3 regions of the Rahnella sp. PD12R genome follow, and region 3 is predicted to be linked to each of the others. Evidence: predicted binding sites of a transcription regulator. Region 3 holds the regulator's gene; each other region holds the start of a gene.
The links. Region 3 encodes CRP, which controls carbon source genes, mostly activating them, when cyclic AMP is high. Its sites were predicted from a motif close to ATGTGANNNNNNTCACAT; they were not measured.
Positions count from the first base shown of each region.

Region 1: KWG64_RS21300 (2-hydroxycarboxylate transporter family protein) is a predicted target of CRP. The motif match lies at 3,700-3,717, and genes of this name have one in related genera.
Region 2: idnD (L-idonate 5-dehydrogenase) is a predicted target of CRP. The motif match lies at 4,721-4,738, and genes of this name have one in related genera.

Region 1 is NZ_JAHTMS010000013.1:19,281-30,277, forward strand. It holds gene proV (glycine betaine/L-proline ABC transporter ATP-binding protein ProV) at 1-521, opposite strand, end outside; gene KWG64_RS21290 (response regulator) at 1,111-1,824, opposite strand; gene KWG64_RS21295 (sensor histidine kinase) at 1,817-3,469, opposite strand; gene KWG64_RS21300 (2-hydroxycarboxylate transporter family protein) at 3,789-5,144, shown strand; gene KWG64_RS21305 (NlpC/P60 family protein) at 5,334-5,894, shown strand; gene mgrA (L-glyceraldehyde 3-phosphate reductase) at 5,958-6,998, opposite strand; gene nrdF (class 1b ribonucleoside-diphosphate reductase subunit beta) at 7,197-8,180, opposite strand; gene nrdE (class 1b ribonucleoside-diphosphate reductase subunit alpha) at 8,201-10,363, opposite strand; gene nrdI (class Ib ribonucleoside-diphosphate reductase assembly flavoprotein NrdI) at 10,345-10,749, opposite strand; gene nrdH (glutaredoxin-like protein NrdH) at 10,760-10,997, opposite strand, start outside.
Region 2 is NZ_JAHTMS010000005.1:109,748-120,744, forward strand. It holds gene KWG64_RS11620 (RNA-binding domain-containing protein) at 1-1,204, opposite strand, end outside; gene KWG64_RS11625 (GlxA family transcriptional regulator) at 1,314-2,228, opposite strand; partial or broken gene KWG64_RS11630 (isochorismatase family protein) at 2,276-2,818, opposite strand; gene KWG64_RS11635 (DJ-1/PfpI family protein) at 2,938-3,534, opposite strand; gene idnD (L-idonate 5-dehydrogenase) at 3,617-4,648, opposite strand; gene KWG64_RS11645 (benzoate/H(+) symporter BenE family transporter) at 4,782-5,984, opposite strand; gene KWG64_RS11650 (helix-turn-helix domain-containing protein) at 6,124-6,690, shown strand; gene KWG64_RS11655 (GNAT family N-acetyltransferase) at 6,719-7,171, shown strand; gene KWG64_RS11660 (GNAT family N-acetyltransferase) at 7,168-7,641, opposite strand; gene KWG64_RS11665 (hypothetical protein) at 7,653-8,192, opposite strand; gene KWG64_RS11670 (methyl-accepting chemotaxis protein) at 8,534-10,444, shown strand; gene yfcF (glutathione transferase) at 10,551-10,997, shown strand, end outside.
Region 3 is NZ_JAHTMS010000005.1:376,515-387,511, forward strand. It holds gene KWG64_RS12785 (aspartate aminotransferase family protein) at 1-333, shown strand, start outside; gene KWG64_RS12790 (hypothetical protein) at 566-961, shown strand; gene KWG64_RS12795 (YccS/YhfK family putative transporter) at 1,045-3,120, opposite strand; gene crp (cAMP-activated global transcriptional regulator CRP) at 3,182-3,814, opposite strand; gene KWG64_RS12805 (OsmC family protein) at 4,177-4,584, shown strand; gene KWG64_RS12810 (LysR substrate-binding domain-containing protein) at 4,586-5,497, opposite strand; gene KWG64_RS12815 (MFS transporter) at 5,702-6,892, shown strand; gene KWG64_RS12820 (M20 family metallopeptidase) at 6,908-8,092, shown strand; gene KWG64_RS12825 (phosphoribulokinase) at 8,099-8,968, opposite strand; gene araD (L-ribulose-5-phosphate 4-epimerase) at 9,106-9,807, opposite strand; gene KWG64_RS12835 (L-ribulose-5-phosphate 3-epimerase) at 9,801-10,661, opposite strand; gene ulaD (3-keto-L-gulonate-6-phosphate decarboxylase UlaD) at 10,658-10,997, opposite strand, start outside.

The DNA of each region.
Region 1 (10,997 bases), on a different contig from region 3:
CCGACGCGCTGGCGCATCCCCCCGGACAATTCATCCGGATAAGAATTGGCATAGTTTTCCAGCCCGACCTGACGCAGCGCATCCAGCGCTTTGACATTTCGCTCTTCCACCGGCACACCGGCCAGCTCCATACCAAAGGCCGTATTATTCAACACGGTCAGGTGTGGCATCAGTGCAAACGACTGAAATACCATACTGATTTTACTGCGACGCACCTGGCGTAATTTTGATTCTGAGATTTTGGCGATGTCTTCGCCGTCAATCAGCACTTCGCCGCGGGTGGGCTCTATCAGACGATTGAGAAGGCGTACCATGGTGGATTTACCGGAACCGGATAACCCCATGATGACGAAGATCTCGCCTTCTTCAATGGCCAGACTGGCATCTTTAACGCCAAGTGACAGACCGGTTTTCTCAAAAATTTCTTCTTTACCCTTGCCTGCGTCAATCATCTTGAAAGCGCGATCCGGGTTCTCGCCAAACACCTTATAAAGATTTTTTACTTCGATTTTAATTGCCATGCAATATGCATTCCTTGGATATAAATAGCCGTATCGGCTTGATGTCTAATTTTTCTGTTGAAACGTATAGTTTTTTGCCTGTTACAAAATAGTGAACGCTTTATACCCTAACACACCAAAATTCTGAGACAAGTCTCAATGTTTCTCATGAATATTCATGGTTGTGTTTCTGGTGGCGTATTTTTATGTATTATGCGCGTCTAATTTACGTCAGCTCGGGTTGACATTTAATGACAATTTCAAGGGCGCTGTGATTATTGTTGGCTACCTAATTATCTGATGCGTGTATTTTGCTAAATATATAATCAAATAATTGATTTTAAATGGATTAATGACTTCTTGTTTTGTGGGGTTTTTGGTGGTTTAAATAGTGTGATTCAGGTGGATTTAATGCAAATTTCATGGCGGGATTAGCAATGTGTAAATAGTGATTTCAGCTTGCACTGAAAGCCCCGTATTTACCGGTTGTCTGAAAGGTGAATATTTGTGGAAATAATCGCACTGTGCGGGTTGAAATGTGGGAATTTGGCCAGCGGAACCGCTGGCCGTGAAGGCGAAATTCAGAGGGGCAGAACGCCATAATTCGGGTTCAGGAGGAGGATTTTTCCTCAGTCACTATTTTCCGGTACAGACGCCTTGGATGGCCGATATTTCCGTACTGCATCTCGACGCCGATAAAGCCCATTTCCACACAATATTCCAGATACCGGCGGCCGGTGGTTTTGCTGATCCCAACCTCTTCAACCACCTGTTCCACCGACCAGCTGACATCGGGTTTTGCGGTGAAAACCCGCTGAACCAGTTCGAGCGTATTCGGCTCAATCCCTTTCGCAGAAGGGGCTGGCGGCGTGTCGCTGGCGGGGAGGTTAAACAGTTTGTCCAGCGCCCGCTGATCGACCACTTTCACATTGCGCAGGGTTTGCACCAGTTGCATGAATCGCTCGAGCGAGCTGCGCAGGCGGTGAAACGACACCGGCTTAATAATGTAGTCAAACGCGCCGCTGCGCATGGCGTGGCTGCACGTTTGCATATCGCTGGCTGCGGTAATGAAAATCACCGAACAGTCGAAGCTTTTAAGCAGCGGGCTGTCGATCAGATCCACGCCCTGGCCGTCTGGCAGGTAATTATCCAGCAGCACCAGCCTCGGCTGATGCAGCCGCAATAACGAACGGGCCTGTTCCAGCGTGGCGGCAATCCCGACCACGCGCAGGTTAAAGTTTTGCTCGATAAAATCACGGTGCAGACCGGCAAGGTGCGGCTCGTCTTCCACAATCACGACATCGAGTGCGCTGCTGTTATTCATGTTGCTGTCCTGTTGACCTCTCTGACGGATACGGGATAAACACTGAAAATATCGTACCCTGAGGCGCATTGTCTGAGATTTCGATGCTGCCGCCCGCCTGACGGACGTAACCGGCCACCAGATAAAGCCCGATGCCGTGTTCGGCGCCGGTCATCTCATCGCCGCCGGAAGGCTTTGAGGTGACGCCCTGCTCAAACAGATTCGGCTTCAGGGCGTCATCGACGCCGCCACCGCGATCGGCCACCTCAATCAGCAGCTCGCGGTTCCTGTCTGAAATATACAATTCTACCGGCGAAATCGGTGCGCCGGCTTTCAGCGTGGCGTCCACGGCGTTATCAAGCAGATTGCCGATCACCGACATTAGCTCGGTTTCGCCGATGACCGGCGGAATACGGATTAACTGGCAGGCCGGGTCAAACACCAGCTCCACGCCTTTCTCGCGTGCACTGACGAATTTTCCCAGCAGCAGCCCGCAAAGGGCAGGCGACGTGAAGCGTGCCGACACGAAATCCAGCACCGCCTGCGCACCTTCCGACTGAGCCTGAATGTAATGCATCGCGTCATCATAACGCTGCATTTGCAGTAAACCCGCCAGCGTCGCCGTCCAGTTCAGCTGTTCATGGCGCATGATGCGCAGACTATCGGCGTAGCGTTTCACCTGGCTCAGCTGGCTGCTCAGCGTATTAATGTCATTTTTATCGCGGAAGCTGAATACCCATCCGCTCTCTTTGCCCGGCTCCAGCTCAATCGGCACGCGGTTCATGATCACCTGACGCTGGTTGAGCACGGTTATCTGATCATGGCGGCTGTTATTGTCCTGAATGCCGCTTTGCGTAAAGAACGCGGGCGGCGTGTGGAGCACTTCTTCCAGCGGTTTGCCGATCAGCTCGTTTTCCGGCTGACGGATATCGAGTAACTCCCGGGCGGCGCGGTTAATGGAAATCAGCTGCTTCTCAGCATTAATCGCAAATACGCCTTCGTACATGGCTTCCAGCAACGCTTTTTGCTGGCGAACCAGCAGCGCAATATCCTTGGGTTCGAGCCAGAACATCTGTTTTTTGACGTTGCGGGTAAACATCCACGAGAAAATAAACAGCAGTAATAATAGAAGAAGACCGTATAAACCGGCCTGCGCCAGACGGTGACCATTAATATTGTCGATATAAGACGTGAGATAGCCGACCGACACAATGCCGATGACCTGGTTATTTTCGTCGAGTATCGGCGCTTTGCTGCGTAATGAAACGCCGATGCCGCCCTGACGCACCGATATAATGGTTTTCCCGGCCAGCACCTCCGCGTTATCGCCGCCAATCATCGGCAAATCTATTCTGTCCGGGGATTCCGAGTGATAAAGATGCCGCTCGCGGACGTCGCCAATCACGATATAACTGGCATCACTCTTATCGCGTAACGGCTGGATAAGACGGGCAATTCCCTGCACATCGCGACGGGCGACTTTCTCCGCCAGACCCGGCATCAGCGCGATTTCGCTGGCCTGAACTCTGGCGCGCTGCCCCAGATCGTGATGCAGCTGGCGGTCGATGATATGAAATAAAATAGCGCCCAGCAGCGCCAGCAACAGGCAGGAAAATACCACCAGAGATAAAAAGAGCTTTACCTGAAAAGGTAATCTTAATTTCATACATCCCGCCAAAAGCCAGCCCTCAGACACACATCGAATAAGCCTATCACGGCGAAAACGCCGCCGTAATCTGGCATAAGCGAAGTTGTGAACGAAGAAGATAAATAGAATGTAATTCACGCAATGATTGCAGGGTTAATTGCCGGTTTTACTACTTATCTGATAATCCTTATAAATTTGGACGCATTAACTCCATAAACACCATAACAACCTTTATCCCTGCGGTTTTAATTTGAACAACCTCACATCCGCCTGACCGGCCATTTTCATATGCTCAGACCATCAATAAGAAAAGTATTACCAAGAAAGAGGCAATGTCATGAGCACAACCGACGATTCCTACATCGCTGTCAAAGAAACAAAAACTTCCGGTATGTCTGCCCGGCAAAAATGGTGGCACATTCTGGATAACTACAAGATAGGGATTATCCCGCTGCCGTTTTTCCTGCTGGCGGGCGTGCTGATCCTGCTCGATTGCCTGAATGGCAAACTGCCCAGCGATATCGTGGTGATGGTCGCGACGCTGGCGTTCTTCGGGTTTGCCTGCGGTGAATTCGGAAAACGTCTGCCGGTGGTCGGCAAACTTGGCGCAGCGGCGATTTGCGCCACCTTTATTCCATCCGCGATGGTGCATTATGGCCTGCTGCCGGACGTCGTGGTCGATTCCACGGTTAAATTCTACAAATCCACCAACATCCTCTATCTCTACATCTGCTGCATTATTGTCGGCAGCATTATGAGTATGAACCGTCAGGTGCTGATCCAGGGTTTTATGCGGATCTTCGTGCCGATGCTGTGCGGTGAAATCGTCGGGATGATCGCCGGAATGGCGATGGGTACCGCGCTAGGCTTACCGCCGATGCAAACCTTCTTCTTCCTGATCCTGCCGATCATGGCCGGTGGCGTCGGCGAAGGCGCGATCCCGCTGTCGATGGGCTACGCGACCATTCTGCATATGGAGCAAGGCGTGGCGCTCGGGCGGATCCTGCCGATAGTTATGCTGGGTGGTCTGACGGCTATTGTATTGGCGGGCGTACTGAATCAGCTCGGAAAACGTTATCCGCATCTGACCGGCGAAGGTTCGCTGATGCCAGCCAAAGAAGGCAATATTGGCAGCGGAACCGATGAGTTTCAGGGTAATCCCGGCGTGAACGCTTTGGCTTGCGGCGCGCTGCTGGCGATCCTGCTGTATATGGTCGGGATGCTCGGGCAAAAATGGATTGGCCTGCCTGCGCCGGTCGGGATGTTGTTTGCCGCGGTGCTGGTGAAACTGGCAAATGGCATTTCGCCGACCATCCAGCACGGTTCGATGACGGTGTATAAATTCTTCCGCACGGCCGTCACCTATCCGGTGCTGTTTGCCGTTGGTGTTGCGATTACGCCGTGGCAGGAGCTGATCAACGCGTTTACCGTACAAAACCTGCTGGTGATCGTCACCACCGTGCTGGCGCTGGTCGGCACGGGTTTTTACGTCGGAAAAAAAATCGGTATGCATCCGATTGATGTCGCGATTGTTTCCTGTTGCCAGAGCGGGCAGGGCGGCACCGGCGACGTGGCCATTCTGACCTCCGGCAACCGCATGACGCTGATGCCTTTCGCCCAAATAGCCACCCGCATCGGCGGTGCGATCAACGTTTCCGTCGGGCTTTTCGTGCTGGCGAAGTTCTTCTCCTGAGTGCCTTCTGCCCCCTTTTCCCTAAAGGGGGCTAACAGGCAAAAATTAGAAAGTCTTTTTTTGGACTCGTTTTCTGGTGGTTATTTTTTGCTCGTCGGTTATTATTTGCGCACTCAACGACGAGTCACCCGCCCCGTACGCTGGTCTACAGGTAAGGATGAAATCTATTTCTGAAAAAAGAACGTTCGCATGTTTCGTATTAAAACCCCGGTTTATTTTTTATTACTGATAATCTCTTCTTTCTTTAGCATTAATTCCTTTGCCTTCGAATTGCCAAAGGAATTCACGTCTCTCGGGAAAAAGAATTATTCCCATAAAGAAATTTTTAAATTACATAACGAAGCGCCTTTATCCGGTGATAATGGCAATCCTGATGAAATTAAAACGGCATTATTATCTCAGTATTCTCACTGGAAAGGCACTCAGTATCATCTGGGCGGCACGACACACAAAGGCGTGGACTGCTCAGCGCTGATGCAGCATCTGTTCAATGATTCCCTGCATCATCCGTTGCCACGCACGACGTTTGAGCAAATTAAAAATGGCAAAAAGGTGAATAAAGACAACCTTCAGCCCGGCGATTTAGTCTTTTTTAAAACGACAGAGGCCGATCGTCACGTCGGCGTATATATTGGCGATAATCAGTTTATTCATGCCTCTAAAATTGAAGGTGTCACAATATCGTCACTGGATAATCAGTATTGGGTCAATCATTATGAAACAGCGCGACGTCTGGAATTAATGAGTTAACACTTATTTATTAAAAAGGCGGATTAATACTCTCCGCCCTTTAATGACTGATTATTTATCCGCTTATTTATCTGATGATGCCTGCCACAAATTTAACTGACCGTCTGAGACATGCTGATCAATCGCCGCCAGCTCTTCGGCGGTGAATCGCAGGTTTTCCAGCGCCCTGACGTTTTCTTCCAGCTGTTCAGGACGGCTGGCGCCAATCAGCACGGACGTCACGCGATCGTCTTTCAGCAACCAGCTTAGCGCCATCTGCGCCATGCTCTGGCCGCGCTTGTGCGCCATTTCATTGAGTAAACGCAGGCTGTTGAGGTTTTCCTCCGTCAGCATTTTTTCATTCAGCCCGCGCACTTTATTGCCTTCCACCTGCATGCGCGAACCGTCCGGGATCCCGTTCAGATACTTACCGGTCAGCAGCCCCTGAGCCAGCGGCGTGAACGCGATGCAGCCCGCGCCGTTTTGTTTCAGCGTATCCAGCAGGCCGCTTTTATCCACCCAGCGGTTCAGCAGATTGTAAGACGGCTGGTGGATCAGCAGCGGCACTTTCAGCTCGCGCAGCAGTTCCGCCATTTTCTGCGTACGTTCCGGCGAATAAGACGAAATCCCGACATACAGCGCCTTACCGCTTTGCACGGCGTAAGCCAGCGCGGCGGCGGTTTCTTCCATTGGCGTTTCTTCATCCACGCGGTGGGAATAGAAGATATCGACGTAATCCAGCCCCATGCGTTGCAGGCTTTGATCCAGACTTGCCAGCAGATATTTGCGCGAGCCGCCGGAGCCGTAAGGGCCGGGCCACATGTCGTAACCGGCTTTGGTGGAGATAATCAGCTCATCGCGGTAAGACGAAAAATCCTGACGCAGCAACTTGCCAAAATTCTCTTCGGCGGAACCCGGAGGTGGCCCGTAGTTATTCGCCAGATCGAAATGCGTGATGCCTAAATCAAAGGCTTTTTGCAGCAGGGCGCGCTGGGATCCCAGCGGGCTGACATGGCCGAAGCTGTGCCATAAACCGAGAGAAAGTGCAGGGAGTTTTAAACCACTCTGACCGCAGCGGCGGAATTGCATGGTTTCATAGCGTGAAGGTGAGGCAGCGTAAAGCATGATGTTTCCTTCTTTGTTTCCTCGTCATATTTCAAGTTGCAGATGCGTTGGCTGCGCTCACTCACCCGGTCACATAGTTCACTATGCTCCCGGGATGAGCAAACTTGCCGCCTTCCTGCCACTCGAACTATTTAGAGGAAGTAGGGTTATTTTTGAAACACTGTTTCTATTGTAACCCCTGAAGAAATTACAGCAACATCAGAAATCCCAGTCCTCATCTTCGGTGTTGACCGCTTTGCCGATCACGTAGGAAGAACCGGATCCTGAGAAGAAGTCGTGGTTTTCGTCGGCGTTTGGCGATAATGCCGAGAGGATCGCCGGATTGACGTCTGCCATGCTGGCCGGGAACAGCGCCTCGTAGCCGAGATTCATCAGGGCTTTGTTGGCGTTGTAGTGCAGAAATTTCTTCACATCTTCGCTCCAGCCTACGCCGTCGTACAATTCTTCGGTGTAGCGGATCTCGTTGTCGTATAAATCCTGAATCAGATCAAACGCCTGCTCTTTGATCTGCCGCTGACGTTCTTCACTTTCCAGCGCCAGTGCTTTCTGGAATTTATAGCCGATGTAGTACCCGTGAACCGCTTCGTCGCGAATGATCAGGCGGATCAGATCCGCGGTATTGGTCAGTTTGGCGCGGCTCGACCAGTACATTGGCAGATAAAAACCGGAATAGAACAGGAACGATTCGAGGAACACGCTGGCGACTTTCTTCATCAGCGGATCTTCGCCGTCGTAATACGACAAAATGATCGCGGCTTTATTTTGCAATGCGACGTTTTCCTCGCTCCAGCGATAGGCTTCATCCACGTCCACGGTGGCGCACAGCGTCGAGAAAATCGAGCTGTAAGAACGCGCATGCACCGCTTCCATAAAGCAGATATTCGAGTAAACCGCTTCTTCGTGCGGCGTCACGGCGTCTTTCATCAGCGTCGGTGCGCCGATCACGTTTTGCACGGTATCGAGCAGCGTCAGGCCGGTAAATACGCGGATCGTCAGCTGTTTCTCTTTCGCACTCAGCGTCGCCCAGGACGGAATATCGTTGGATAACGGCACTTTTTCCGGCAGCCAGAAGTTGGACGTCAGACGGTTCCAGACTTCCAGATCTTTATCGTCCTGGATCTTGTTCCAGTTGATCGCTTTACTGACCGGCTGCGGCACTAACAATTGTTTTACTGCGCTCATCTTTAAGTCCTTTCAATCGGTTACAGCGTGCAGGAAACGCAGCCCTGAACTTCGGTGCCTTCCAGCGCCATCTGACGCAGACGGATGTAATAAATGGTTTTGATGCCTTTACGCCAGGCGAAGATCTGCGCTTTGTTGATGTCGCGCGTGGTGGCGGTATCGCGGAAGAACAGCGTCAGCGACAGCCCCTGATCGACGTGCTGCGTGGCTTCGGCGTAGGTATCAATAATTTTTTCCGGGCCGATTTCGTACGCATCCTGGTAGTAATCCAGATTGTCGTTGGTCATAAACGCCGCCGGATAATACACACGGCCAATCTTGCCCTCTTTGCGGATTTCCACGCGGGACACGATAGGGTGAATACTCGACGTCGAATTATTGATGTAAGAAATCGAACCGGTCGGCGGCACCGCCTGTAAGTTCTGGTTATACAAGCCGTGTTGCATCACCGAGGCTTTCAGCTCCGCCCAGTCTGCAAGCGTCGGAATGTGAATGCCGCTGTCTGCAAACAGTTCACGAACGCGCGCAGTTTTCGGCTGCCATTTCGTCGCCAGCGCGTCATCGACGTATTTATCAAAATAGGCGCCGCTGGCGTAGGTCGAATCGGCAAAGCCTTTGAAGGATTGCTGACGTTCGATGGCAATCTGGTTCGAGGCACGGATCGCATGGAAAGCGACGGTGCAGAAATAGATATTGGTGAAATCCAGCCCTTCTTCCGAGCCGTAATAAATCCGCTCGCGGCACAGATAACCGTGCAGATTCATCTGCCCGAGGCCGATGGCGTGGGAATCCTGATTTCCCTGATCGATAGACGGTACCGAGCGGATATTGCTCATATCCGATACCGCCGTCAGTGCGCGAACCGCCATTTCCACCGTATTCCCGAAGTCCGGGGAATCCATCGCCGAGGCGATATTCAGTGAGCCGAGGTTACAGGAAATGTCTTTGCCAATTTCCTGATAAGACAGGTCTTCGCCGTACACCGTCGGCGAGTTCACCTGCAAAATCTCCGAACACAGGTTGCTCATATTGATGCGGCCTTTGATCGGATTGGCGCGGTTTACCGTGTCCTCAAACATCATGTACGGATAGCCGGATTCAAACTGAATTTCCGCCAGCACCTGGAAGAATTCGCGCGCGTTGATTTTGCTTTTGTGAATGCGTTTGTCATTCACCATCTCGCGGTATTTCTCGGTGATGCTGATTTCGGACATCGGCACGCCGTAAACTTTCTCGACGTGATACGGCGAGAACAGGTACATATCTTCGTTGTTTTTCGCCAGCTCGAACGTGATATCCGGAATGACCACGCCAAGAGACAGCGTTTTGATACGGATTTTTTCGTCGGCGTTTTCACGTTTGGTATCGAGGAACCGCAGAATGTCCGGATGATGCGCGTTCAGATACACCGCGCCTGCGCCCTGGCGCGCGCCGAGCTGATTGGCGTATGAGAACGCATCTTCCAGCATTTTCATGATGGGAATCACGCCGGAAGACTGATTTTCGATGCGCTTAATGGGCGCGCCGACTTCGCGGATATTGGTCAACATAAACGCCACGCCGCCGCCGCGTTTTGACAATTGCAGTGCCGAGTTCACCGAACGGCCGATGGATTCCATGTTGTCTTCGATGCGCAACAGGAAACACGATACCAGCTCGCCGCGCTGTTTCTTGCCGCAGTTCAGGAAAGTTGGCGTGGCAGGCTGGAAGCGGCCGGAAATAATTTCATCGACAAACTGCCCGGCGAGCTGAATATCCCCGCGCGCCAGCGTCATCGCGACCATACACACGCGGTCTTCGTAACGCTCGAGATAGCGCTTGCCGTCGAAAGTTTTCAGCGTGTAGCTGGTGTAATACTTGAACGCGCCCAGAAAGGTCTGGAAGCGGAATTTATGGGCGTAAGCCCGTTTGAACAGACGCTTGATATCTTCGAATTCGTAAAGGTTCAGCACGTCGGCTTCGTAATAGCCTTCTTCCACCAGATAACGCAGTTTCTCCGCCAGATTGTGGAAGAAAACCGTGTTCTGATTGACGTGTTGCAGGAAGTAATGGCGCGCGGCCAGGCGGTCTTTATCAAACTGGATCTGGCCGTTAGCGTCGAACAGATTCAGCATCGCGTTAAGCGCGTGATAGTCCGGGCTGCGGGTGCCGGGGTCGGTGATTGCTAGTTCTGTCGCTGCCAAAATTCTGTTACTCCCTGTTTAACCTTTGCAACGTCTTCCGGCGTTCCCAGCAACTCAAAACGGTACAGGTAAGGAACCTGACACTTCTGGGAAATAATGTCGCCGGCAATGCAATACGCTGCGCCGAAGTTGGTGTTGCCAGCGGCGATAACACCGCGGATCAACGAACGGTTATGTTCGTCATTGAGGAATCGGATCACCTGCGTGGGCACCGCGCCTTTTGCCGAACCGCCGCCGTAGCTCGGGACCAGCAAAATATAGGGTTCATCGACACGCAGTTTTGCGCCTGCTCCGCCAATCGGAATGCGAATTGCCGGCAAATCCAGCTTGCCGACAAAACGGTGAGTGTTTTCCGAAGAACTGGAGAAATACACTAACGGATGCATCCGTCAGGCCTCAGAAGGCGGTTTGCAGCTGACGCAGGGCGGAGATTTTGTCCGGACGGAAACCAGACCAGTGGTCGTCGCCGGCCACAATTACCGGAACCTGCTGATACCCCATCGCACGAACCTGCCCGAGCGCCTGCTCATCCTGAGTCAAATCGACCACTTCATAAGCGATGCCTTGTTTATCTAATGCACGGTACGTCGCGTTGCACTGGACACAGTCTGGTTTACTGTAAATAATAATGCTC
Region 2 (10,997 bases), 270 kb from region 3:
TTTTTTCATAAAGCTTTGGGGCCCGCCAGTTTGCTGATTCCCAACCACTGTATATTTTTGGAATGCCGGAGCCCGCACGTTCACCAGCCCCAATATTTAAAAACATTTGATGCATACGTCGGTTTCGACAATCAGTTTCTCCGCCTTTGATGGCTATTTCCGGCGGGATCCTCATCAGACCAGGATTTCGAAAACCGAACATATCGGGCCGCTTAACTATCAGGATGGATGCACGCCCCGTAAAGTCCGCATGAACGAGTGTATTAACTAATGCTTCACGTAAGGCGACGTGAATAAGTGTGTCGTCCTGACGAACACCATCTTTTAATTTGAAAGGAATTTTCAAATCATTGGTGAGTTTACGATATGTGCGCCGGTAAAAATCAAAGATATTCCCGGACCAGGTACCATCCGGGCACAGGCGATCAATCCAGCGAAGCTCTGTTTTAGCTTCTGGCCTTTCCTGATAATCGACAAAATAATTCGGGACAGCATCCTGAATTGCTTGCCATGTGCCAAACATTAAAATACCCGCGAGAGTCATACCTTCAACTCCCGTTTGGCGGTCTTTGCGCCAGCCGCCTATTTTTGCCATGAGGTCTATATTGTTTAGTTCAAGCCATGGATGCTGAGGCTTCGCTATCGCTAACAATTGCTTATAGGCGTTAAGGCTTTCCTGTTCGATGTCATTCAGGTCAAACCCTATAAAGATTTTATCATCCCGACTATCTTCAACCTGTTCGGCAAGCATTCGCTTCACCTGCTCATGAGAACAGTGGCGATCGCCTTCATGAAGCCGGATATAGGTATTTTCAAGAGGATTATTTTTCAGATAAACAGGTTTTTGATGTCTTGCGGCAGTAGGAACGTGAATGACTAAAATCAGCTTTTCGTTGAGGTAGGTTGTCTGAACGTCTTCATCTGTTAACAGATTTACGTTCACCAAATTTTGATTATTGAGGTTATTGAACAGCTCATTTTTTATTTTTTCAGGATTGTTAATACCAACGGGAATAAATTGCCCTTGCTTTTCCTTCACGCCCAGCACGACATAACCACCACGGGTATTTGCCATTGCACAATATGTTGGCCAAAAATCCTGGGGCAATTTTCCTTGCCCATCCTGTCCTTGCGCTTGTTTAAATTCCAGCTCCACAGACTCTGAGAGGGTTTGTAAGTCTATTAAGTCGGTTATTTTGAACATTATGCCTTCCTGAGATTACGTGTAAGGGCGCAAGGACATAAAGTTTATTATCACGCGGCAGAAAAAAATATACGCATTCTCGTGATAAGGCATGAAGTTTTTAAAACACTCAACTCCACCTTTCCTGTGCCCGCCTGAATTGTCTGCCGGAGGAGAATCCGGCGGCGAGGGCGGCTTTCTCGATGCCTGATCCTTGCTGGATGCGTTGTTGTGCGACGGCGATGCGCAGTTGTTCGTGGTAGTCGCGTACGCTGATGCCCAGATGCTGGCGGAACAGGCGCGTCAGGTGGCGGCCGCTGATGTGGGCTCTGGCGGCGACGTCTTCCACCTGCCACGGACATTCCGGTTCGGCGGCCATCAGGTTTTGCGCACGATGGACGGCAGGATGCAGATGATTACGGTAGCGCAGCCACGGGGAGAGTTGCGGGTCATCGCCGCCGCGGCGGAAATACACCACCATTTCACGGGCGACGTCCAGTGCGGCCTGCGGACCGAGATGTGTGGCGATCAGGTGCAGTGCCAGATCGATACCGGCGCTGATCCCCGCGCTGGTCAGCACGGAACGGTCCTCGACAAATATCCGGTTATCTTTCACCTGTGCGGCAGGCACCTGCTGGCGCAGACGCGCGATCACGTCGTGATGCGTGGTGCACTGATAGCCGTCGAGCAGCCCGGCTTTTCCCGCCAGAAGGCTGCCGGAACAGATACAAACCAGCGTCAGCAAACCGTTTTCGATGGCGTTTTTTTGCTGACGCAGCCAGTCACAGGCTATTCGGGCGATGGGTGAGGAAAAATTTTCTTCCGAACGGTCAACGCCGGGCATGATCAGAATGCTGCCTTCCGGCAACGTTTCCGGCAGTGGCTGCAAATGGCTGACCGTAAGCCCTGTGGACATCGTGATTTCCGGCAGCGGGCCGATGTAGTGCAGCGCAAACTGCCCGGCGATACGCAGTGCTTCCGCCGGACCGGTCAGGTCTAAGGCCATCACACCCGGCAGCGTCATAAAGTAGACATTTCGTTGCATATCGCCTCACAGATTCATCATCACTGCGCCTATCTTCACACAGCGCGATCGAGTTCCGCCAGTGCGCCGTTGACGTCGGTAATCGTGGCAAAACGGTCGGCCAGCACCAGTTCGGTGCGCAATTTGATTTCCGCCGCACTCAGCGTCACGCCGCTGGCGTGTGTCATCGGAAACGTCAGCGTCGCTTCGGTAACAAACGTCACTGTGTAACCCAGATCGGACGCTACGCGCGCCGTGGTTTCACAGCATTGTTCGGTACGCATTCCGGCGATAATCAGATGTGTGATGCCGCGTTCGCGCAGCCACGCGTCGAGGCCGGATTCGGTCAGGGAATTGTGGACATGTTTATGGACAACGTGCTGCGGCTGATGGGTGAGAAAAGCCATCGGCGTGACCAGCCCGGACTCAAGCGAAAACACACCGTCAGGATTGACGTGGAACACGTCGATGACGGGAACGTTACGGGTCTGACAGCCGTCGATCAGGCGGGTTAATGCCTGGCTGAAAGCCGGTAAATCATCCTGCTGCCAGAAGTCTTTTTGCTCGAAAGAACGTTGCACATCGATATTTAACAGGGCGCTGTGGGTCATTTTCGGACTCCGTCTGGTGAATGTGAAACCAGTCTGCGCCTGAAAACCTGTCGGGAGAATGCCAAAAACGGACATGATGCTGATGGTGGCGGACGACCTGCATCGCCCGCTGATAATAATCAGATTTTCTGGTCAGCCCGCCAGTGGTGATAATCGATGTGATAGGCCTGAAAATTGGTGGTTTGGGCGTCACCGGTCAGGCGATACGCCAGCTGGAAAGCGAAATCAAATGCCAGCCCTAAGCCTTTTCCGCTGAGCAGATTACCGTCCTCGACGAAAGACTGATTCACATAAACGCCGTCTTTGACGTCTTTGTATAAATCGCCGGAACAGACATAACGCCGCCCTTTCAGCAGGCCGTTACCGCCCAGAACGCGGGCGGCCGCCGAGCACAGCGGGCAAATTAGCTTTCCGGCTTCGTCATGACGGCGGACAAATTCTACGACGTCTTTGCTGGCCGCCAGCGCCACCGAGCCTTCCGGGCCGCCGGGCATCACCACCGCGTCATACAAACGATCGCCCTGTGCGCTCAGCAATTCATTGGCCTGCATCTGAATGCCGTGGTAAGTGCGCAGCGTCAGGCTTTTCTGGCAGGCCAGCGTCGTCACCTGAATCTCCAGCCGCTCCAGAATATCGAGCACGATCACCGCTTCGCCTTCTTCGAATCCGTCCGCCAGCAGCAGGGCGACCTGCTTTTTCGCGTTGTCCTTCACCATAATTCAAATGTCCTCTGAGGATGAAAATCAGATGGCATCATAAAATGAAACGATGTTTTGATATTGTGAATCCGTCAGCAGACTAGAAAACCAGCTGAACTTTCGACGCTCTGGATTTATCCAGCGCAAACTCCAGCGCTTCCACCAGATCCTGTTGCGGGAATTCGGCGGAAAGCAGCGGCATCGGATCAACGGTTTTATTCGCCAGCCATTCCACCGCCGTATTGAATTCTTCGGTGAAACGGAAGCTGCCGACCCAGTTAATTTCTTTAGCAATCAGCATCATCAGCGGGAATTCATTCACCACCGGCCCCATACCGACCTGCACCAGCGTGCCGCGCGCACGGGTGACTTCCAGACAGCGGCGGATAGAAGAGGGATGGCCGGAGGCATCGAAAGACACATCGAAAAAGCCCTTTTCGGCCTGATATGCGGAGAAATCGCCCTGCGCGGCGTCAAGTGCCTGGCTGGCACCGACGGCCAGCGCCAGCGTACGGCAGCGTTCGCTCGGGTCGGTGACCACAATTTCCGCAGCACCTTTGGCTTTAGCGGCCAGCACGATTAAGCAGCCAATCGGGCCGACGCCGGAAACAAACACCGTTTTACCGCGAATATCCCCGGCCTGATTGACCGCGTGAATAGCCACCGCCAGCGGTTCAGCGAAAACCATCAGCCGGTCGCTGACCTGATTGTCGTAAGGAATGCACTGGTCGCTGTCGACGATTTTATACTGCGTGAACGCGCCGTTGATGTGCGGGAAATACATCGCGCTGCCGAAGAATTTCATGGTGGTGCACTGGTTTTCATCACCGGAAAGGCAATATTTGCAGGCTTTGCATGGCTTGCTGGGGTTCAGCGCGACTTTCTGGCCCGGCTGCAAACGCGGGTTATCTGATTTTTCCACCACGCCGACCACTTCGTGCCCGAGAACCATCGCTTCGCGGACTTTGAAATCGCCGACCTGACCGTGCTCGTAGTAATGCAGATCAGAGCCGCAGATGCCACCGCGGGTAATCTTCACCAGCGTGCCCTGGCCGGTGTAGTCGAGGGTCTGGCCGATCACCGAGACGTCTTTTTTCCCGGTCACTACGCAGGATTGAGTGGCAATTGTCATGGAATTCTCGCTCTTTAAAGGGGGCGTTTTTGGCCTGATGGCTCCCAGTAAAGAGCGTTTGGACGGCGGAAAATGTGACCGCCGTCACTTTGTTTCGTGTTACGAAAACCTGTTACCCATAACTTGAACGGACTCAACCTTTCGCGGGCGGTTGCGCCTTGTTACGCGCAGGAATGCTGAGGATCAGGTGCGTAATCACGCCGCCAATTAAGCCCCAGAACGCCGAGCCGACGCCGAGCAGCGTCACGCCGGATGCGGTGATCAGAAACGTGATAATCGCTGCGTCACGCTGATGTTCATTTTCCAGCGCCCGGTATAAGCTCCCGGCGATGGTGCCGAGCAGCGCCAATCCGGCGATGGTATGAATAAGCGCGGGAGGCAGCGCGGTAAACACCAGGCCGATCGAACCGCCAAACACACCGGCAATCAGATAGAAAATCCCGGCGGCGACGGCGGCCATGTAGCGCTTTTTCGGATCCGGGTGAATATCTTCGCCCATGCAGATGGCGGCGGTAATGGCGGCGATACAGACGGTAAAACCGCCGAACGGGGCTAAAACTAACGCGGTCAGCGCCGTCCATGAAATCAGCGGTGAAACCGGCAGGTGGTAGCCGTGGGCTTTCAGCGTAGCGATACCTGGCGCATTTTGTGACGCCATGGTCACCACGAAAAACGGAATGCCGATGCCGATAATGGAAGACCACGTAAAGTGCGGCATCACAAATGCCGGCGCGGCAAACGTCATGGTCTGGCCGTGCAGCGAAATATCGCCCTGTAATCCGGCCACCACCAGCCCGGCGGCGAGGGCGAGAACCACGGCGTAGCGCGGCAGGACGCGTTTCGCCAGCAGATAAACCAGACACATCGTGCCTGCCAGCGTGAAATTACTGTGCAGCGAGGTAAAAGCATCCAGCCCGAATCGCAGCAAAATCCCGCCGAGCATGGCAGCCGAAAGCGCCTGCGGAATATATTGCATCAGCCTGGCGAATAATCCGGTCACGCCGCACAGCAGGATCAGCCCGGTCGCAAACACAAAAACGCCAATCGCTTCGTTGATTGTTGTGTCGTGCAGGCTGGTGACCAGCAGCGCAGCGCCCGGCGTCGACCACGCCGTCACCACCGGCGTGCGGTAATACAGCGACAAACCGATGCTCGTCACGCCCATTCCCAGCCCGAGCATACTCAGCCAGCCCCCAATCTGCGAAACGCTGGCACCGGCGGCTTCGGCAGCCTGAAAGATGATCGCCGCTGAGCTGGTATAACCGACCAGAACGGCAACAAATCCGGCGATAACCGCTGAAAACGTCAAATCATGAAAGCTTAATCGCAAGGGCATTGTTAAAAATCCTTCTGGTTACCGGGCGCGGGCGTTATGCTGTTGTGCGTTATAGCGCACATCGTGGCGCTCAAGATATCACTGTGCGTTATAACGCACAATTGCGATCGTCAAAAATCCGATCGTCAGAGGAGTCAGGATGCAGGAACTCACCCGCCACATCGGCAGCCAGCTCAAAGCCGTGCGCAGCGAACGGGGCTGGAGCCTCAGCCAGACGGCAGAAAAAACCGGCGTCAGCAAGGCAATGCTCGGCCAGATTGAACGCGGCGAATCCAGCCCGACCGTAGCGACGCTGTGGAAAATCGCCAGCGGGCTGAACGTCTCTTTCTCCGAATTTCTCGAAACGCCCCCCGCGCAGTCTGCGGCGCTGCACCGCCATGGTTTGCTGACCACGTTTAACAGCGACACCTCGGGAATGCGCGTCGTGCCGCTGTTTCCGTTCGATACCACGCTGCGAATGGACATGTTTGTTATCGATCTCGAGCCCGGCGGATGCAGTGAATCTTCGCCGCACGAAGCGGGTGTGATCGAACATGTGATTGTGATTGAGGGCGAACTGACGCTGACGGTGGACGGCGTCACGCGCATGCTCAGCGCCGGAGAAGCGCTGCGGTTTGCGGCGGATTGTGCGCACGCATACCGCAATAACAGCGATCATTCCGTGCGTTTCCACGACCTGATACATTATCCGCAGTCCCGCCCGTAACGATTTCATTTACCGAGGAGAATGACCGATGAGCCAGCCGCAAGATGTTGTGATCCGTCCGTTAACGCCTGCCGACCGCGAAGGTTGGGAAAATTTATGGCGCGGTTATCTGGATTTTTACCAGTCGGAGCTGGATCCGGCGCAGTTTGATTTCACGTTCCGGCGGTTGTCGGATCCTGACTATGACGGCATGTTTGGCTATGTGGCGGAATATCAGGGGAGGCTGGTCGGGCTGGTGAATTGCCTGAATCACGATCACGGCTGGCACATGAATCAGGTGGTGTATTTGCAGGATTTATACGTCGATGAGTCCGCGCGCAAACTGGGTATCGGGCAGAAACTGATTGAAGTGGTCTACGCACACGCCGACAAAAACGAAAAAGCCAACGTGTACTGGATGACGCAGACCACCAATTACACCGCGCGCCAGCTCTATGACCGCGTGGGTAAACCGACTAACTTTATGAAATACATCCGCTAAAGCGGTTTGCGCATATTCATTTTTGTCGTGACATAACCCAGGCTGGCATAAAGTGCCTGCGCGCCGGGATTGCTGGCGAAAACGTTCAGTTCAATCGCCACGCTGCCCAGCTCGCGCAGGCGTTCTTCCATCAGCCGGAACGCCGCGATGGCATGTCCCTGACGACGAAATTGCGGATAAACCGTCAGCTCATACACGAAAGCGCTGCGTACGCCGTAGCGTTCAATATTGGCAAACCACAGATATCCCACGGTTTCGCCGGTTTCTTCCTGCCTGATTTCATACAAATAGTGATCCGGAGTTTCCACGCCCTGCGGCAGCGCGTTTTGTGTGGAGCTGCGTGCGCGTTCCAGCGCCGTATCCGGCAGCCACAGCCCGGCGGTCACATTCTCTTCGGCGTAATCTTTCGCCAGCAGTTCTGCAAATTCTTCATAAAATGCAGCGCTCATCGGTACTAAAACAGTCATCATTTCCCTCTGATTTATCGGGCAGCTTCTGCCTTTTTATACGGCGTTACATAACATTCGCTGATGGTGGTGGAATGGCTTTCAACCTGAGTGATGATGTAGCCTTTTTCGGTCAGCGCCACCGAGCTGTACGGCGTTTCATTGTGCTTGTCGGAAATAACATCTTCGAAAGACTGAATGATTTTGGCTTTCTCACCGGCGCGCGCCGGGTCATCCATTCCCTCGACCTGAATCATGGCCTGTTTGAACTGGTTAGAGAATGACGTCTTCCCCATCTTGCTTTCAATCACGGCTTTGATGTTCACCGTGACTTCGTTACCCAGCAAAAACAGCGTATTACTCTGGTAAATCAGCGCATTTTTACGCTTCGACACCACAAAACCATTCTCGATGACCTTCATTTTGCTGTTGTTGGCGTAGGTCACATCATCGAGGCAAATGGTTTTATCCCCGACCTTAAACTGGCTGAAACGTGCTCTGATTTCTTTCGGGGTAGATGCCGCCTGCGAGCACAACGGAACAAGCAACAAAAGCGGTAAGAGCCATGACTTCATAGGAGTTTCCCAAACAAGGTGCTGAGCCAGCCGACATAACAGCAGTATAAGGAGACACCGGCAGGATGCGAACGTTTATCTTTGCGGGACAGTTTTTTACCGTTTTGGCTAAAGACCCGCCCCTGTGATGCCGATAATTCAGGCGATAAGGGAATTCCTGCTTATCTTCAGGGGGCACAAATCAGGGACAGATAATCCGCGTTTTTTCATCGTGAATTTCACAGTACGTTGACTGTTCCGGGGTAATTATGAGTCAGATGCAGGCGCTTTCACCGGCAGCCGGAGTTGGGGTTGCACCACAGAAAAATGTTCCTAAAAAAACCATGCGTACCCGTACGCTGATGCTGATTGTCGGGCTTCTTACGATAAGTCTTGGTTACATTATTACGGTCGGATTGCTGAGCTGGCAGTCCGCCGAACAGCAGCGCGACATCGCCCGCCGTTATCTCCAGCAGACCGCCAATACCGACGGCTATCTTGCCCGCCAGAAACTCGACACGGCCCTGCATGCCGCGCGCGACCTGGTGCAGAGCATGATCAGCCTGCGTGAAGCCGGGCACACCGACCGCAAACTCGCCGATACGCTGTTACAAAATGCGCTCAAAAGCCATCCGGATTTTTTATCGATGTCACTGGCCTGGGAGCCGGACGCGTTTGACGGCAAAGACGGCGATTTCGCCGCAAAAGAGGGGCAGGATCCCGACGGGCGTTATGTCCGCTACGTTGACCGCGATACCAGCGGAAATATCGTGCTGCACAATCTCACCGACTACGAAACGCCGGGCAGCGGTGATTACTATTTGCTGCCGCGAAAGCTGCAAAAAGAAGTCATTCTGGAGCCATACAGTTACCCGTATAACGGCGTGGATACGTTGCTGACGTCCATTGCCGTGCCGATCATCGTGGACGGAAAATTTCTGGGTTCGGTAACGGCGGATTTCTCGCTGCAAACCTTGCAGACGCTGGTCAACGGCATCAAACCGTATCAGGGAACCGGCTACGCAATGTTGTTCTCACAGACCGGCCATTTCATCTCTTCGCCTAAAAAAGAGCAGGTAACGCACCAGCTTGAAAACGATGCGCCGTTGCTGAAAAGCATTCAGACCGGGCAGATGACCAGCCGCGAACAGCCGGATCCGACGCTGGGCGAAAACGCGTTTGCCGAGTTTGTGCCGATTCAGATCGGCAATACCGGCACGCCGTGGATGCTGGGCATTGTCGCGCCGGTAAAAGCGGTGATGAAAGAAAGTACGCGTCAGCTTTATTACGCGCTGGTGCTGATGGTGCTGAGCATCGTGGTGGTGTTTGCCGTGCTGAGCGTGATTTTTACCCGCAAAGTTTTGCGCCCGGTGGGCGGCGAACCTGCGGATGCGGCGAAAATCGCGCTGACGGTGGCCGACGGTGACTTAACGCACCCGATCGTCACGCAGAAAAACGACCACAGCAGCATCTTCTTTGCGCTGCAAACCATGCAGGCGCAACTGCGGCATGTGGTGAACGACATCATTTCGACCAGCCACGCGGTCGGCAGCGGTGCGTCGCAGATTGCGGCAGGAAATATCGATCTGGCTTCGCGAACCGAGCAGCAGGCGGCCGCGCTGGAAGAAACCGCCGCCAGCATGGAACAACTGACGGCGACGGTAAAACAGAACGCCGATAACGCGCATGTGGCGACAGAACTGACGGCAAACGCCACGGAAATTGCCGGAAAGGGCGATCGCATTATGTCCAACGTTGTCGGCGTCATGAGCGCGATTGACGACAGTTCGCGGCGAATTGGCGACATCACAACGGTCATCAACGGTATCGCTTTCCAGACCAATATTCTGGCGCTGAATGCGGCGGTAGAAGCCGCCCGCGCGGGGGAACAGGGGCGCGGATTTGCCGTGGTGGCGTCTGAAGTGCGTAGTCTGGCGCAACGCAGCGCCGACGCCGTAAAAGAGATTTCTGCCCTGATTGAGGAATCGACGTCCCGCGTTGATCACGGCGTCGGGCTGGTGAAAAGCGCCGGGGAAACGATGAAAGAGATCATGAAAGCGGTCACCGACGTGCGCGATATCATGAGCGAAATTGTCGCAGCTTCCGACGAGCAATCGCGCGGGATCAGCCAGGTGACGCAGGCCGTACACGAAATGGACGGTGTGACGCAGCAAAACTCCGCGCTGGTTCAGCAGGCGTCTGCCGCGTCAGCGTCTCTGGAAGAACAGGCCCGCCGCCTCAACGAAATTGTGCAGGTGTTCCGGCTGAGATAGGTTTTCTAACCGCCTTCATCCGCCCGGGTGAAGGCTTTTTTAACGACATCCACCTGTTAGTACGCTATGTTTTTTATCCTTTCGTTTGATTCTTCAGGAGTTCGCCATGAGCCAGCCTTCGCTGATTTTGTATTCCGACGCCGATTATTTCAGCCCTTACGTGATGTCCGCTTTTGTGGCGCTGACCGAAAAAGGCATTCCTTTTGAGCTGGAAACGGTCGATCTGGCGCAGGCGGATAACCTGAAAGAATCTTATTCGGCGATTTCGCTCACCCGCCGCGTACCGACGTTAATCAACGGCACCTTTGTGTTGTCCGAATCCTCCGCGATTGATGAATACGTCGAAGAGCTTTTCCCCGCGCCGACGTTTCCGGCCATTTATCCGGCCGATCCGGAAAATCGCGCCAAAGCCCGTGAAGTTCAGGCGTGGTTGCGCAGCGATCTGGTGCCAATTCGTGAAGAACGTCCGACGGAAATCGTGTTTGCCGGTGAGAAACGTCCGGCGCTTTCCGCCCGCGCAGAGCAGGCTGCCGAAAAATTGTATGCGGCGGCA
Region 3 (10,997 bases):
GCCGCGCTGGATATCATTAATACACCTGAAGTGCTGGCCGGTATTAACGAACGCCGCGAGAAATTCATCAGCGCGCTGGATGCCATCAACCAGAAATATTCTGTCTTCAGCGAATTCCGCGGCCAGGGGTTGCTGATTGGCGCCGAGCTGTCGGACGCCTTCAAAAACCGCGCCGGAGAGTTTCATGCCGCCGCCGCTGAGTTCGGGTTGATGATGCTGGTGGCGGGCCCGAATGTGATGCGGTTTGCACCATCACTGGTTATCGACTTCGCGGATATTGAAGAAGGGATGGGGCGCTTTGAGAAAGCTGTGGCAAAAGTTACAGGGGTTTAGGCTTTAGCAGCCGGCTTTATTTAAAAAAATATATAGATCGAGAATATTTCGGTTTTTCACTCACCGTGAGGGTTATGACCGAGAATATTTCGGTTTTTCATGTGCGGTGATCGCTCAGCGGCTCGCGCCGAAACCGACCAAGAGAGGGAAGTGCTTTCCCTCTCTTGGATCTCTCCCCGCTTTTTCAAACAAGCGCTGCCGCTGGCTGGCTATGTTTCAGGAGCCACATCTATTGCCGCAAAATCCCGCCGCTGCGCGGTTCCTTCCAGTCGGATTACAAACCGCGCGAAAAGATACGCGGTTTTCCACCTCTCCTTTCAGCGTGATTTTTGAAAGCGGCCAGAGGCTGACCCCAATTCAAAATCATGCCGGTTTTAATCTTTTACAAAGGCAATCTGGCGCACTCAAAATCCAGCTGAACGGAGCGGCTTCGAGACCAGAGGCTCGAAGACCGAGTGAAGGCAGCACGAAGTGCCTGGATTTGCGCCACACGCGGATGTTCCAGAATATGTCCATCGATCCAGCGAAAGCGCTTATTGAAAAAAAAGCGTGGGAGATCAAAGAGGGAGGCGCTTTCCTCCCTCTTTGTCGGTTTCGGCGCAGCGGGTTAAGTGATCACCGTACGTGAGAAACCGAAACCTTCTCGATCCAGCCCTCACGGCAAGTGAAACCCAACCCTCAAACAGGGGATATAAAAGGGGATCTCCCCTTTTACGCCCGCCGCGTCAGCCAGATCCCGTGGTGTGGTCTCTGCTTCCACGCCAGTGACGAAATGGTATGCATCACACTCAGGTGCGAAATCATCCTCCGCAGATGGCGCTCCATTTCGGTCAGCGGCATATCCGGGTGCAGCTCCGGCGCATTAAACAAGGTGTTCTCACTACCAGGCCCGTCGTAAAGCAACCGCTGCTGGCAGCTTTGCAGCGCGATTTCGCAGGTCTGCAAATACTCCGTCGCCAGCTTTTCCGGCAGCATGTAATGCTCGCGCGCGAGAATGGTCATCGCGTTGATGTGCTCAACGACAAACTGACTGTGCGTGACCCACAAACGCATATCCGCCAGATAATGCGAGTTAAAACCCGGTTCCTGCATCGCCTGGCTCAGCGAGGTGAACAGCTTGTTGTGCGCCTGATTGACCTGCATACGGGTGTACGCAAGTTGAGAGGCGTCGGGATTTTCTTGCAGAATCAGCCGGATGGCGTCCTGATAGGTTTCCAGCGCCTGATGGGCGTTCTGGCGCATCAGGCCACTTTGCCATTGCGGCCACAGCCAGATGCTGCCGCCGAAGGCCAGCGCGCAACCGATCAGCGTATCAATCAGGCGCGGCACCAGAAAATGGATGCCGTTCATCGCCAGCAATTGCAACGTATAAACTGCGGTCACCGTCATACCGATGACCGCCAGACCGTAGTTCTTGCGCAGCACGGTATACGACACCAGCGTGATGACCAGCATGCAAATCAGCGTGATGCCTTCCGGCAATTCCAGCCTCAGTAATCCGGCGGCAATCAGCAGACCGGCCAGCGTGCCGAGTGCACGGTGCTGGATACGCACACGCGTGGCGTTATAACCGTTCTGGCTGACCAGCATGATGGTCAGCAAAATCCAGTACGGCTTGGGCAGATTGAAGAAAAGCCCGAGGCTGCTACCGATCGCCAGAATCAGCCCGAGGCGCGCGGCATTGCGCAGGGCGGAGGATTTAAAGGACAGGTAGCTTTTCACCGCAGGCCAGAAAGGCAGGCGCGGCTGGGAGTTCATCAGATCGCGGCGGTACAGCGGGCGTTGCGTCCGCAGCAGTCGCGCGATACGGCTGAAATGGTAATAACAGAACTGGCCGACCGGATTCTGCGGGTTCTGCGCCGCGATTTTTTCCAGCGCCGCCAGCTCATTCGCCATGGTGAAGCGTTCGGAAAGGCGATGGTAGAGAATATCGTCCGCAATCACGCGCAGACGGGCGGAAATCACCTGCGCATTCCGGCGGATCACCGCTTCGGCGTGGCTTTCTTCCACCAGTTTTTGCACTTCTTCCGGCTGATGCAGGCTGACCGTAATGTGCTCCTGCAAATCGAGCGCCACCTGAAAACGCTGGAACAACCGTTTGTGGTGATGATGATGTCCATGCTGCGGCAGCATGTGCAGTTGCTGATACAACAACGCAATCAGGTCGATAACCTGCTGCTGGCGTTTGAGCAGCGGCGGAAGTGCAGTTTCCGGATCGGTATGTTGCGTCAGCAGGCTGTACTTGGCTTCGAAATAATCGGCCAGTTGCAAATACAGCTGGCTGAGCGTTTCGCGCATCGGTTGTTCTTCGGAAATACGGAACCACGCCCAGTTAAACAGCCCGTACCAGGCGGTGCCGGCGGCAAAAAGCGCGGGTGCCTGCCACATTGGCCTCACGCCGACCATACTCAGCGTAAAGATGGTGGCCACCAGCGCGCCGGGCAACAGGCGCGCATGCAGCGGACTGATTTCACCGGTGACGCCGAGCAGCAAAGCCAGCGTTAACATGATGAGCGGCAGAGGAATGTGCCAGTTTTCGAGCATCACCTGTAAAAGGATACTGCTGACGGCAAACAGCGAACCGCCGATAATCAGGCGTTTGAAAAAGCGTTTGTGCGGGGTATCAAGGCCGGCGACGTTGCAGCAGGCCGGGCACAGGGAAAACAGCAGGCCCATTTGCAGATTGCCAAACAGCCAGCAAATACCGACAGGCAGGCACAACACCAGCGTCTGGCGCAGCGCGTAGTTAACTTCGGGATGATAGAACAGTCTTCGCCATAGCGTCATGGGTAAAGCTTAGCCCATAAAAAAGGCGCGACAGTAAGCTGTCGCGCCAATTCCTGAGGGATTAACGTGTGCCGTAAACGACAATCGTTTTACCGTGTGCGGAGATCAGGCTCTGATCTTCCAGCATTTTGAGAATACGTCCGACTGTTTCACGTGAACAACCGACGATTTGGCCGATTTCCTGACGGGTGATCTTGATTTGCATCCCGTCCGGATGGGTCATTGCATCAGGCTGTTTAGCCAGATTAAGCAAAGTTTGCGCGATACGGCCTGTTACGTCGAGGAAGGCAAGGTTGCCGACTTTCTCTGACGTCACTTGCAGACGGTTTGCCATCTGCGCGGAAAGACGCATCAGAATATCCGGGTTTACCTGAATCAGCTGGCGGAATTTTTTATAAGAAATTTCAGCCACTTCGCAGGCAGTTTTAGCACGAACCCAGGCACTGCGTTCCTGCCCTTCTTCGAAGAGTCCCAGCTCGCCGATGAAGTCACCTTGGTTAAGGTATGACAGTATCATTTCTTTGCCTTCTTCATCTTTAATCAGGACGGCAACCGACCCTTTCACGATGTAGTACAGCGTTTCGGCTTTTTCACCTTGGTGAATCAGCGTACTTTTAGAAGGATACTTATGTATATGACAGTGAGACAGGAACCATTCGAGAGTCGGGTCTGTTTGTGGCTTGCCGAGAACCATTTGCTATTATCCTCTGTTGTTATCGCTGCCCAAAATCACAGGGCTCAGAGTTCCCTGTACGGCACTTACTTTAAAAAGCGCCCTTTCAGCATATAACTCCCCAGAAATGCTGCAAGCGGATGTCGGAGTGAAACAGCCTGATTATTGCTGTTAACACCGTGGGTTCTGTTCTTAAACCGCAAAAACCGTCACCGCAATTTACTGGAAAGTATGTTTCGGCTTTGTTTGTAACACAGGTTTGCAATGCTGTCTTCTGTTGTCTCGCTTCAGCATGATGGCGATCGGGTTACGTTGCCAGTTTTTGGGTGAAAGGGTAGTCTGAGGGGAAAATTTGACGAATTTATCCACCGGGAGAAGAGCACATGCACGCACGCGTAAAATGGGTAGAAGGGCTGACGTTTTTAGGTGAGTCAGCGTCGGGCCATCAGATCACAATGGACGGTAATGCGGGCGACAAAGCCCCGAGCCCGATGGAAATGTTGCTGATGTCGGCGGGCGGTTGCAGCGCGATTGATGTGGTGTCTATTTTGCAAAAAGGCCGTAACGACGTGCGTGACTGCGAAGTGAAACTGACGTCTCAGCGCCGCGAAGAAGCACCGCGTCTGTTCACGCACATCAACCTGCATTTCATCGTCACCGGCAAAGACCTGACGGATAAAATTGTGGAACGCGCGGTCAGCCTGTCTGCGGAAAAATATTGCTCTGTATCCCTGATGCTGGGCAAAGCCGCGACGATCACCCACAGTTTTGAAGTCGTGAACGCCGAATAAGTCACGACCAGCGATACGACTGGCACTGACTTCGCAGTAAATCCAGAAATCGCCGCGCAGCAAATGTCAGCGGCGATTTCTGCGAATAGAGTACGCAATATTCCGCTTCCGGCAGCGTATCGATATTGAGCAGGCAAAGTCTTTCCTGCAAGCCGAACGGCGCGCGCATCGCCTTCGCCACAATCGTCAGATAATCCGACTGCAACACCATATTCAGCCCGCACACCACCGAATCCGTTCTTACCGGCGTTTCACCGGCTGGCGCATTAAAGCCGTTCATCGAAAGCTGAATCTGCTGGTAGTAACCCATATCCGTTTCCGGCAACACCCAGCGCGCGCCCTGTAATTCTTCGAGCGTGGTGGCACCTGCCAGCGGATGCCCTTGCCGCGCAATCACGCCAAACGGCGCGCTAAACAGCGGTTCACGCACCAAATCTTCCAGCGGAAAACCCGGCCCGGCGGTCCCGACGGCAAAATCGAGTTTCCCTTCACGCAGCGCCGGTAACAGCGTCGAAAGCTGGCCTTCCTTAATCAGCAGTTTGGACTGGGGAAACTGCGTTTTGAATGCTTCATTGAGAGCCGGAAACACCGTCAGCGCCAGCAGTGATGAAAACCCGATAGCCACCGAACCCTGCGAATACTGATTGATCTGCCGGATCTCATCCGCCGCGCGTTCAAGTTCTTCGAGAATAAACTGCATGCGCTGCGCAAAGGCGCGGCCGGTTTCCGTCAGCGCCATGCCCTGATTGCCGCGCACGATAAGCTGAGTTTCAAGCGTTTGTTCCAGTTCCCGCAAGGTTCTGCTGACGGCGGGCTGCGACTGATTCATCGCCCGCGCCGCGCCGCGAATGCTGCCGCTGCGGATAACCTGCTGGAAAACCTTGAGTTGCTGCAATTTCGGTAAATAACGCATGTCGCCTCGCTTGAAAGCCCTATCAGTAAAAAGCATCACCTACCCAAAAATTGCATCTTATGGCAAACCTGTAAAGCTGATAGCTTCAGATTTGGAATAAATAATGTGTTGTTATTCAGTTGATTACGTGATGCATGTCGCATTTTACTATTCGCCCGACAGTGAGAACTTCTGACGCGGTGATAACAAAAAGGGATATCCGCTATGAAAAGTCGTTCCCTGATGATCTTCCTGCTGTTCGTCGGTTATGCGGTGGTGTATATCGACAAAACGGTGATGGGGTTCGCGCTGTTGCCGATTGAGCGGGAATTTAACCTGCAACCGGAGCAGCTGGGTTACATCACAGGCATTTTCTTCCTGGCCTATTCGCTGTTTCAAATTCCTGCTGGCTGGCTGAATGACCGATTCGGCTACAAGAAAGTACTCGGTATCTCGCTGTTTTTGCTCGGCGGGTTCGCGCTCTGCTTCGGTTTGCTGGGATTCGGCCTCGGTTTACTGGTGACGTTTCGCTTTCTTTCCGGCGTCGGGCATTCCGGTTATCCGTGTTCCTGCGCCAAAGCGGTGGTCTCGAATTTTGATGTCGGGCAGCGCACTTTCGCGCAGTCCGTATTGCTGTCATCCGCCGGTCTGGCGATGACCGCCGGGCCGCTGATTGCGGTGTACGCACTCGATACGCTCGGCTGGCGCGGCTCTTTCTCCATTCTCGGCCTGCTGGCGTTTGCGATTGCCGTCGCGATTATCATTTTTGTGCCGAATCCCCCGAAAGCAGAAGCCCGCACCGGCGTGGCGACCGGCTACCGTGAACTGCTGAAAAACCCGATTGTCGTGCTGCTGTTCGTATCCATTTTCTGCATCAACATTCCGTCCTACGGCCTGATGGCGTGGCTGCCTAAATATCTGGTGCAACAGCGCGGAATGTCGCTGGACGTTTCCGGGCTGGTGGTCGCCACCGGCGGAATGGGGATCTGGATTTCCTCTCTCGCGACCGGTTGGCTGGTCGGCCGTTATATGCAGGGCAAAGAGCCGAAAGTGATTTTTTGCAGCGCACTGCTCAGCGCGCTGTGCATCTGGCTGGTTTACACCTCCGCGTCGGCGGTGACCGCCGGGCTGTTCCTGTTCCTCGGCTACATCTTCCTGATGGCGGCGTTTGTCACGGTGTTTACGCTGCCGATGAAACGCCTGCCGCCGGAAGTGATGGGTGCCGCAATGGGGGTTATCAATACCGGCGGAACGCTCGGCGGATTCGTGGCGCCGATTGCGATGGGCTATCTGATCACCGTGACGCACGGGTATTTTTCGACATTTGTTTTTCTGGCGCTGGCGATGGTGGTTGCCGGGCTGGCCATTTTGCCGCTGACCCTGAAACCGCGCGCAGCGTTGCGCGACGTGGCATAACTGAGGAGAAGTCTGATGACATTTAATTTTGAAGCGATGCTGGCGGAAGTCAAAGCGGACGTTGTGCGCTGGCGCAGACATATTCATGCGCATCCTGAGCTGTCATTTCAGGAGCATAAAACGGCGGATTATATCGCGGAACAGCTGGAAAGTTTCGGCGGCCTGACTCTGACGCGGCTGACACCTAACAGCGTGGTTGCCGATCTCAAAGGCGCTTATCCGGGGCCGACGTATGCGCTGCGGGCGGATATCGACGCCTTGCCGATTCAGGAAGAAAACGACGAGCCGTTCAGTTCGACGGTGCCGGGCGTCATGCACGCCTGCGGCCATGACGCGCACACCGCGATGTTACTGGGTGCGGCGAAAGTGCTGACGCAGTGTCAGTCCGCGCTGCACGGCTCGGTGCGGTTTATCTTCCAGCACGCGGAAGAATTACCGCCGGGCGGCGCACAGGAACTGGTGGATTTAGGCGTACTCGACGGCGTGGAGAAAATCTTCGGTCTGCACGTTATGCCGAATTCTCCGACGGGTGAGGTTGGCCTGAAAGAGGGCGTGTTCTGCGCGTCCACCGATAACTTCGACATCACGATTACCGGCAAAGGCGGGCACGGTTCGATGCCGCATTTGTGCATTGATCCGGTGGTGATTGGCGCGGAAGTGGTGACGGCGCTGCAAAACGTCGTGGCGCGCCGCATCGATCCGCTTCAGGTGCCGGTGCTGACCATCGCCACCTTCCAGAGCGGGGAGAGTTATAACGTCATTCCGGAACGCGTGAAACTCGCCGGAACATTGCGGACCCATCACAGCAGCGTGCGCGAGCAGGTTCCGCAGCTGATGGAACAGATAATTTCGGGGATCACGGCGGCGCACGGTGCGCAGTATGAACTGCGCTGGACGCGGGGTTATGTGAATGGCGATAACCACCCCGACGCCTGTGCGATTGCGCGTCAGGTGATTGCTAATACGCTCGGCGGGAATGCGCTGCGGGAAGTGACCCAGCCGCTGTTTGGTGGCGAAGATTTCTCTTCTTATCAGCAAAAAGTGCCGGGCTGTTTCCTGTTTATCGGCAGCGGTAACGAGAAAATTGGCGCGACTTATGGCGTGCATAACCCGCGCTTCCGGCTGGACGAAGAGGCATTGCAGATTGGCGTGAAATTACACGTCGGATTCATTCAGCAGTTGCTGATGAACGACGCCTGATTTCACTTACTCGATTTTCTTCCCTTCCATCAGGCGCTGCACCAGCGGCGCCATAATCAACTCCATTGCCAGCCCCATTTTGCCGCCCGGCACCACCAGCGTTTTGATGTGCGAGATAAACGAGCCCTGCAACATTGCCAGCAGATACGGGAAATCAATGTCGTCCAGCCCCTGAAAATGAATCACCACGAAGCTTTCATCCAGCGAAGGAATGGCTTTCGCGGCAAACGGGTTGGAGGTGTCGATGGTCGGCACGCGCTGGAAGTTAATGTGTGTGCGGGAAAACTGCGGCGTGATGTAGTTGATGTAGTCATCCATCGAGCGCACCACGGAATCCATCACCGCCTCACGGGAATGCCCGCGCTCGCCGGTGTCGCGCACCAGTTTCTGGATCCATTCGAGGTTAACGATGGGCACCACGCCGACCAGCAAATCGACATGCGCCGCGACGTCCGTTTTGTCGGATACCACGCCGCCGTGCAGGCCTTCGTAGAAGAGAATGTCCGTCGGTTCCGGTAAGGCCTGCCACGGTGTAAACGTCCCCGGTACCTGATTGTAGGGAACGGCTTCGTCATAAGTATGCAGATATTTGCGCGAACGGCCTGTGCCGGTTTTGCCGTATTCTATAAAGCTTTTTTCCAGCAAACCGAAGTCGTTGGCTTCCGGCCCGAAGTAGCTGATATGACGCCCGAGATCGCGGGCTTTGCGGATGGCCGCGTCCATTTCCGGGCGGGTGAAATGGTGGAAACTGTCGCCTTCCAGCTCGGCGGCACGCAGGCCAAGCTGTTGGAATATTTTCCGAAATGCCAGACTGGTGGTAGTGGTGCCTGCACCGCTCGAACCGGTAACGGCAATAACAGGATGTTTGGCTGACATAATGCGCTGTTCTCCATAAAGGTGAGGCAGGCAGGCGTGTCGCGGTCTTTTCTGTGTTCGAAGACCTGGCGGCATCGCTGCGCATAATTAAGCCTATTGTTACCATATTTATTCGAGAAGTGACAGGCGACGACCGGTTATTTCAGCTGTCCGTAATAGGCATTTTTCCCGTGTTTGCGCAGGTAATGTTTGTCCATCAGCGTCTGTTGCATATCGGCAAGTGCGGGCGTCAGCTGGCGGGAGAATATGCCCATGTAGGCACATTCCTCCAGCACGACAGCGTTATGCACGGCGTCGGCGGCATTTTTTCCCCAGGCGAATGGCCCGTGAGAATGCACCAGAACCGCCGGAACCTGCATGGCGTCCAGACCCCGCTCCAGGAAGGTTTCGATAATGACGTTGCCGGTTTCCAGTTCGTACGCTCCGTTGATTTCTGCTTCAGTCATCCGGCGCGTGCAGGGAATATTGCCGTAGAAATAATCCGCGTGCGTGGTGCCCCACGCCGGTAAATCCAGCCCGGCCTGCGACCAGATTGTCGCGTGGCGGGAATGCGTGTGCACAATGCCGCCGATTTCCGGAAACTGCCGGTAAAGCGCCAGATGCGTGGCAGTATCCGACGATGGATTTTTGTCGCCTTCGATGCGCTCGCCGGTATGCAGATCGACGACCACCATGTCACTGGCGCACATGTCGGTATATTCCACGCCCGACGGTTTGATCACCACCCGCCCATTTTCGCGGTCAACCGCGCTGACGTTGCCCCAGGTAAACGTCACCAGATGATGCGCAGGCAGCGCCAGATTGGCCTCCAGTACGGCCTGTTTCAGCTGTTCTAACATGCGAATTCTCCTTCCTGCATTTTGGCTTCAATCCACTGACGGGCTTTGATGATTTCCAGTACCGGCTCGGCGGCGGTTTCCGTCCACATTTCGATGAGGAATGCGCCGCGATAATTCAGCGCGCCCAGCGTGCGGAAAAAGCCGGTGAAATCGACACAACCGTCGCCGAACGGCACATCGCGGAACTGGCCTTTAGAGGTTGCGGTGACCGGATAGGTATCTTTCAGGTGGATAGCGGCGATGCGGTCAATGCCCAGCGCCAGCTCCGACGGAATGTCGTTTCCCCACGCGCTGAGATTGCCGATGTCCGGATATACGCTGAACCACGGTGAATTCAGGCGTTCATCCCATGCTTTCCATTTGGTTATCGAATTCATGAATTCGGTGTCCATGATTTCGACCGCCAGCGTGACCTGCGCGGCGGCGGCCTGTTCCACCGCCCACGCCAGCCCTTCGGCAAATCGTTCGCGGGTACCGGCGTCGGACGCTTCGTAATACACGTCATAACCGGCCAGCTGTAAGGTGCGGATCCCTAAATCGCGCGCCAGTTTGATGGCTTTGGTCATCACTTCCCGCGCACGTTCGCGGACGCTTTCATCATGGCTACCGAACGGGAAACGGCGGTGCGCGGAAAGGCACATCGACGGAATGGAGACACCGATTTCCATCATCGCTTCGACCAGCGCGACGCGTTGCGTGATGCTCCAGTCGAGGCGCGACAGGCGCTCATCGGTTTCATCAACCGACATTTCGACAAAATCAAAGCCGCAGCTTTTCGCCAGCGCCAGCCTTTCCGGCCAGCTCAGGTGTTTGGGCAGTGCTTTTTCATAGATGCCCAGCGGATGTTTTCTCATGCCGTTGCTCCCCAGATTTTGCTGATTTGCTGGTGAAACGCCTGGGCGACCTGTGCGGGTTGCGTTGCGTCGGATAACGCGCGTCCGGCGATAAACGCCTGCACGTCGATATCGCGGAACAGCGGTAAATCCGCAGGCGTGATGCCGCCGGTGACGGAAAGGCGCAGGCCGATATCCGACAGCTGTTTCATACGATCCAGATCCTGCTGGCCCCAGGTTTGTCCGCTGGCCTGCGCGTCGCGTCCGCGGTGGTAAATCGCCTGACGGATCCCCGCCGCGTGCCAGTCGCGCGCATCCTGCATTGTCCAGTTGCCGAAGAGTTCTATCTGGATTTCG